3 regions of the Salinispora pacifica DSM 45544 genome follow, and region 2 is predicted to be linked to each of the others. Evidence: riboswitches for the same ligand, from Rfam matches in the RefSeq annotation. Region 2 holds a riboswitch; each other region holds the start of a gene.

Region 1 (2,251 bases), 3.1 Mb from region 2:
GTGCCTTCTTCGCCTCGTGGCCGGTGCCGTTCGCCGATGTTCGCCAGGCCGCCGAGTTTCTGGGCGACACCCCGGTGGCCCAGGCCTGGCTGCGAGACCTGGACCGGCGCCCGGACGGGCTCTGGCCGCGATTCGAACCGGCGGTGATGCGGGACACCATCGCGGCCGTGGCCGACCGGGCCTGCTGGGACGAGTGGCAGCAGGTGCAGGCCCCCACCCTGCTGGTGTTTGGCGAGCACGGGATCATCCCTGTCGCCGAGGTGCGGCGCATGGTGTCCCTACGTCCAGATGTCGAGCGGGTCGTCGTTGCCGGCGCTGGGCACGACGTCCACCTGGAAGACCGGGACGGCTGGCTGCGTGCCCTGGGGCAGTTTCTCAGCCGCTGACACGCCGCCACGACATCTGGTGTTGCATCCCGGATGGGGGAGGCATATATGGTGTCTCCCGCAGCTGGTTCGGCGCTCCCACCGGGAGTGGTCGAGGCAAGAGGGAACCCGGTGGAAGTCCGGGGCTGCCCCGCAGCGGTGAGTGGGAACGACCGCCGTCATCACGCACTGGGCTGATCGAAGCCTGGGAAGCGACGGCCAGTAGGCGACCGGGACCCCGGGCGTGCCCGCGAGTCCGAAGACCTGCCAGCGCGCCGCACGCGACGCGTGCGGCGGTTGGCGGCCGCGCGGGACGGCCGACACCCGCAGCCGCCCGGTGTGGTTACCCACCGGGCGACTGATTGTGGTGTCCCTCCGCGTGTTCGGCGACCTTGTCGGCAGGCGGAGGAGGGGGAGATGACGGCGACGCGGGAACGCGCCACGGACGGTCCGGCCGGGCATACGACGGCGACGCGGCAGGGCGCCACGGACGGTCCGGGCGGTGCGGCTCAGCAGCAGCGGCGGCAGGTGATGGAGGTCCGTAAGCGCAACGGCGACACCGAGCCGGTGGACGTAAACAAGATTGTCCGTGCGGTGGAGCGGTGGGTCGGCGACCTGAACGAGGTGGACCCGCTGCGGGTGGCGACCAAGACGATCAGTGGCCTGTACGACGGGGCGACAACGGCCGAGCTGGACCGGCTGTCGATCCAGACGGCGGCGGAGCTGATCGGCGAGGAGCCGCAGTATTCGAGGCTGGCGGCGCGGCTGCTGGCCGCGTACGTGGACAAGGAGGTCCGGGGGCAGCAGGTCGCGAGCTTCAGCCAGTCCATCCGGTACGCCCACGGCCTCGGGCTGATCAGCGACGACACCGCCGCCTTCGTGTCCCGCAACGCCCGCAAGCTGGACGATGCGGTGGACCCCGCCGGAGACCTGCGGTTCGAGTACTTCGGGCTGCGTACGGTCGCGGACCGCTACCTGCTGCGGCACCCGCAGTCGCGGCTGGTGGTGGAGACCCCGCAGTACTGGCTGCTGCGGGTGGCCTGCGGGCTGTCGCGGACGCCGGCCGAGGCGATCGGGTTCTACCGGCTGATGTCGTCGCTGGCGTACCTGCCCAGCTCGCCGACGCTGTTCAACTCCGGCACCCGGCACACCCAGATGTCGTCGTGTTTCCTGGTCGACTCGCCCCGCGACGAACTGGACTCCATCTACCAGCGGTACCACCAGGTCGCGAAGCTGTCGAAGTTCTCCGGCGGCATCGGCATCGCCTGGTCGCGGGTGCGGGGCCGGGGCGCGCTGATCCGGGGAACGAACGGCCGGTCGAACGGCATCGTGCCGTTCCTGAAGACCCTCGACGCCGGGGTCGCCGCGGTCAACCAGGGCGGCCGGCGTAAGGGCGCGGCCTGCGTCTACCTGGAGCCCTGGCACCCCGACATCGAGGAGTTCCTGGAGCTGCGGGACAACACCGGCGAGGACGCCCGGCGTACGCACAACCTCAACCTGGCCAACTGGCTCCCGGACGAGTTCATGCGCCGGGTCGAGGCGGACGGGGACTGGTCGCTGGTTGACCCGTCCGACGCCCCGGAGCTGCCCGACCTGTACGGCGCGGAGTTCGACGCCGCCTACCGGGTCGCGGAGAAGAGGGCGGTCCGTACGGTCAAGGCGCGGGACCTGTATGGGCGGATGATGCGCACCCTGGCGCAGACCGGCAACGGGTGGATGACCTTCAAGGACCGCGCGAACGCGCTGTCCAACCAGACCGGGGAGCCCGGTAACACGATTCACCTGTCGAATCTCTGCACCGAGATCCTTGAGGTCAACAACGACGCCGAGACCGCGGTGTGCAACCTGGGCTCGGTCAACCTGGGCGCCCACGTCAGCGCCGACGG
Region 2 (2,251 bases):
CCCGCAGCACCACGACCAGTGGCACCCGTGCGGCGGCCAGCAGCACCGCCGCGGCGCCGCCGGACAGGAGCGCGGCGGGCCAGGTGGGCAGGGCCACCGCGCAGACCAGCAGCCCGAGCGCGAGCAGCGCCTTCTCGGCGGGGTGCCGACCTCGCCAGGGACCGGTGTGGGCGGCGATGTCGAGGGCGAACACGCTAACCGCGCTGCCGATCGACGGCGTCGCGCTGCCGCTGCCGGGTCCGGGCAACACCGAAGTAGTAGCCGAGCAGGCCGGCGCCGAGCGCGGCCTGAAGGGCGAAGAACGCCGACTCCAGCTCGGCCGACGGCGGCTCGTAGATCGGCGAGAACCACGGCTGGTAGTCCGGGTGGTCATCCACAATGGCCTGCTCGGCGACGGCGTCCGCGCCGGAGAAGGGCTCCTCCCCCGACCCGAGGCCGAGCGCCAGCGGCACCACCGCCAGGAGTAGCACCGCGAGCAGCAACAGCAGGTTCACCCAGGAGAAGCGCCTCATGCCCGTACCTCCGCCGCCGGGCGCAGCAGGCCGAGCCGACGCAGGTCGTCCCCGCTGGTCCGACTCAGCAGGCGGACCACCAGAACGGTCAGTAGTCCCTCGCTGATCGCCAACGGAATCTGGGTCACGGCGAAGATCCCGCCGAACTTCGCCAGCGCACCGCCGACGCCGGAGACCGGGTCGGGGAACGCCAGGGCCAGCTGGGCGACGGTGACACCGTACGTCGCCAGGCTGCCCAGGGCCGCAGCGGCGAACACCGCCGGACCCAGTCCGCCGCCAGCGCGACGGACCACGGTATAGCTCCCATACGCCACCCACGGGCCGACGATCGCCATCGAGAAGATGTTCGCGCCCAACGTGCTCAGCCCGCCGTGGGCCAGCAGCAGCGCCTGGAACAGCAGCACGATGCCGCCCAGCACGCTCATCACCGGCGGTCGGAACAGCACCGCCCCCAGCCCGGTGCCGGTCGGGTGGGAACTCGACCCGGTCACCGACGGGATCTTCAATGCGGACAGCGCGAAGGTGAAGGCACCGGCCGCCCCGAGCAGCAGTTTCGAGTCTGGATCTGCACGGACCTGCCGGACCAGGGCCCGGCTCCCGTGGACGACGAATGGCGCGGACACGACGAACCACGCCGCCGCTTGTTCCGGAGGGAGATACCCCTCGGCGATATGCATCGAACGACCTTCCCTTCCAGCACCTCGTGGATGAGATCCGTGTCAAGGCCGGTCTCCTGGCTTCCGGATCGACGTTCACTCCAGCCTTCCCAGGCCTGGTGGGGCCCAGTGGCACAGTCAGAGATCACTACCCGGTCACAGTGGCGAGGGCCGCGCCGGTCTTCCACCGGCTTCCCGTGCACCTTGACGGCGAGAGGCTATCGGGCACCCGCCCGGACGGCAAGCTGTTGATTCGCGCCAATCGCTACGCGTCTCCGCCGACTGCGGCGAATCGGACGCCACGCTGGGCCCACGGGCCGGGAGCTTCAGCCCGGGCCAGAGCCCGGTTTCCTGGCGGTCAGGAGGGCGTAGCCGAGCACACCGTCGGCGACCGCGGCCCGGGCCGCGGCCAAGACCGCCGGGGCCCGGGCGAAGTCCAGGCCGAGCGCCGCCGCCTGATCCGCGGCGGTCAGCCGCAGCACGGTCAGGCGCGCCTCGATCTGGTCGATCATCGTGGTGACCGCAGAGTCGTGCCGTTCGGTGTGGGTTGTCGTCAACCCCGCGCCAGCCAGCAGGGCGACGTACTCATCGAGGGGACGCGCATCGGCAACGCAGGCGATCCACGCTCCCAACCCGGTCAACTCGGGGGGCAGCCGGTCGGGGACGGCGACCACATCGGCCAACCCGAGTTGACCGCCCGGGACCAGCACCCGGGCCAGTTCCCCCGCTGCGGTGGGCTTGTCGGGGAAGGTGCAGAAGGCGCATTCGCAGACCACCACGTCCACCGAGTGCGAGTCGACAGCGAGCCGCTCGGCGTCTCCCCGCCGGAACCGCACCTGGTCGGCGAGCCCAACGGACCGGGTCACCCGGGTAGCCGCCTCGACGTTGGAGCCGGCGAGGTCCACACCGGTCACCGTGCAGCCGTACTCGGCTGCCAGCAGCAGCGCGCTGGTACCCCGTCCGCTCGCCACATCGAGTACGCGTTCCCCGCTGGCCAGCGCTAGTCGGGCGGCGAGTCGGCGGGTCAGCGACGCCCCGCCGGGATGGTACGCCTCGCCGAGGAGCAGGGCGAGCAGGTCCGAA
Region 3 (2,251 bases), 3.5 Mb from region 2:
CTGCGGCGGCTCCTCCGGTTCCACCTCGTCGAGCACCTACCGGGGCCCGTCGCCCTTCTCCGCCCCGGAGACCGATGCGGTGCGCGACTTCGTGGACAGCCGGGTCGTCGGCGGAGTCCAGCAGATCAAGGCCAACATCGACTTCCACACCTACTCCGAGCTGGTGCTCTGGCCATTCGGCTACACATACAGCAACACCGCCCCGGGGATGACCGCCGACCAGTACAACACCTTCGCCACCATCGGCGGGGAGATGGCGGCCACCAACGGCTACACCCCACAGCAGTCCAGCGACCTGTACATCACCGATGGCAGCAGCATCGACTGGATGTGGGGGGCGCACGGGATCTGGGCGTACACCTTCGAGCTGTACCCCCGCTCCGCCGCGGGCGGCGGCTTCTACCCACCCGATGAGGTCATTCCGGCGGAGACCGCCCGCAACCGCGAAGCGGTGCTGCTCCTCTCCGAGTACGCCGACTGCCCGTACCGGGCGATCGGCAAGGAGGACCAGTACTGCGGCGATGGTGGCGGCGGGGAGACGGTCTGGGCGGACACCTTCGAGACCGCGACCGGCTGGACGATCAACCCCAACGGCACCGACAGCGCCACCACCGGCCAGTGGGAGCGGGGTGCCGCCCAGGCGACCAGCTACTCCGGCGCCAAGCAGCTCACCCCGTACGCGGGCGGTAACGACCTGGTCACCGGCCGGCTCGCCGGCTCCTCGGCGGGCACCCACGACATCGACGGCGGCGTGACCAGCGCCCGCTCCCCGGCGGTGGCCCTGCCCTCGAACGGCACGCTGACGCTCTCGTTGGCCTGGTACCTGGCGCACTACTCGAACGCCTCCTCAGCCGACTACTTCCGGGTCAGCGTCGTGCACAGCGGCGGCACCACCACCCTGCTCAACCAGGCCGGGGCGGCGACCAACCGCAGCGCCTCCTGGTCGGTGGCCAACCTCGACCTGACGCCGTACGCCGGCCAGTCGATCCAGATCCAGGTGGCGGCGGCGGATGCCGCCGGCGGGAGCCTCGTCGAGGCTGCCGTCGACAACGTCACCATCACCGTTTCCTGAATTCCGGGTGGGGGCCCATCCCTGGGCCCCCACCCCCACCTCGTCACACGTCTGCGGCCCTCCGGGCGCCGGCGCGACCGTGCGCTACGGTGCTACCGACCATTCCGCAGCGAAGCCGGTGGGAAACCGGCACTGTCCCGCAACTGTGATGCCCCGGGGTCATCCCGGGGACGAGTCAGGTCGCCTGCGGTCGGTCGCGATACGCGCTCTCGAGGAAGGGCGCCTCGTGGACGGGCACCTCGGTCCCTGTCGGCGAAGCACCAACTCCTCGACCGACAGGAGGCCCGATGTCCAGACGTACCCCCCGGTTCTTCACCGCGGCCCTCGCGGTGGCCGCGCTCGCACTCGCCGGCTGCGCCGAGAAGACCACCGACTCCCCCGCAGCCGAAGACGGCGCGTCCAGCGCCGCGACCTTCCCGGTAACCGTCGGCTCGCTGACGCTGGAGCAGCAGCCGGAGAAGATCGTCTCGCTGTCGCCGACCGCCACCGAGATGCTCTTCGCGATCGGGGCGGGGCCGCAGGTCGTCGCGGTCGACGACAACTCCAACCATCCGGCGGAGGCGCCGCGGACCGACCTCTCCGGCTTCCAGCCGAACGCTGAGGCGATCGCCGCCCACAACCCCGACCTGGTGCTGCTCGCCAGCGACCAGAACAAGATCGTGGACCAACTCACCACGCTGGAGATCCCGGTCTTCCGCACCCCGGCGGCGGTCACGCTGGAAGACACCTATCGGCAGTTCACCGAGGTCGGCGCGTTGACCGGGCACCCCGCCGAGGCCGCCGACGTGGTCAGCCAGATGCAGGACGACATCGCGGAGTTGGTCGCCGACCTGCCCGAGCGGGCGGAGAAGCTCACCTACTTCCACGAGCTCGGCCCCGAGCTGTACACCGCCACCAGCAAGACCTTCATCGGCTCGCTCTACGCGCTCGCCGGGCTCGAGAACATCGCCGACCCGGCCGACGCGGACGGCGAGAGCGGCGGTTACCCGCAGCTCTCCGAGGAGGTCATCGTCAAGGCCAACCCGGACTTCGTCTTCCTCGCCGACACCAAGTGCTGCCAGCAGAGCGTCGCGTCGGTCCAGGATCGACCCGGCTGGGCGACGATCACCGCCGTACAGGAGAACCAGGTCGTCGAGCTCGACGACGACATCGCCTCCCGGTGGGGCCCGCGCGTCGTCG

The links. A riboswitch is a leader RNA that binds a small molecule or an ion and turns the genes downstream of it on or off. The one in region 2 is predicted to bind cobalamin.
Region 1: it holds a riboswitch for cobalamin, as region 2 does, so the genes downstream of both, SALPAC3_RS0115265 (ribonucleoside-diphosphate reductase subunit alpha) here and SALPAC3_RS0101060 (energy-coupling factor ABC transporter permease) in region 2, are expected to answer to the same signal.
Region 3: it holds a riboswitch for cobalamin, as region 2 does, so the genes downstream of both, SALPAC3_RS0117175 (ABC transporter substrate-binding protein) here and SALPAC3_RS0101060 (energy-coupling factor ABC transporter permease) in region 2, are expected to answer to the same signal.

The regions. Positions count from the first base shown of each region.
Region 1 covers NZ_KB905359.1:3,342,816-3,345,066, forward strand. The annotation lists gene SALPAC3_RS0115260 (alpha/beta fold hydrolase) at 1-386, shown strand, start outside; cobalamin riboswitch at 435-651, shown strand; gene SALPAC3_RS0115265 (ribonucleoside-diphosphate reductase subunit alpha) at 783-2,251, shown strand, end outside.
Region 2 covers NZ_KB905359.1:259,245-261,495, reverse strand. The annotation lists gene cbiQ (cobalt ECF transporter T component CbiQ) at 1-193, opposite strand, end outside; gene SALPAC3_RS0101065 (energy-coupling factor ABC transporter substrate-binding protein) at 195-512, opposite strand; gene SALPAC3_RS0101060 (energy-coupling factor ABC transporter permease) at 509-1,189, opposite strand; cobalamin riboswitch at 1,219-1,390, opposite strand; gene SALPAC3_RS0101055 (class I SAM-dependent methyltransferase) at 1,495-2,251, opposite strand, start outside.
Region 3 covers NZ_KB905359.1:3,761,682-3,763,932, forward strand. The annotation lists gene SALPAC3_RS0117170 (M14 family metallopeptidase) at 1-1,072, shown strand, start outside; cobalamin riboswitch at 1,155-1,278, shown strand; gene SALPAC3_RS0117175 (ABC transporter substrate-binding protein) at 1,360-2,251, shown strand, end outside.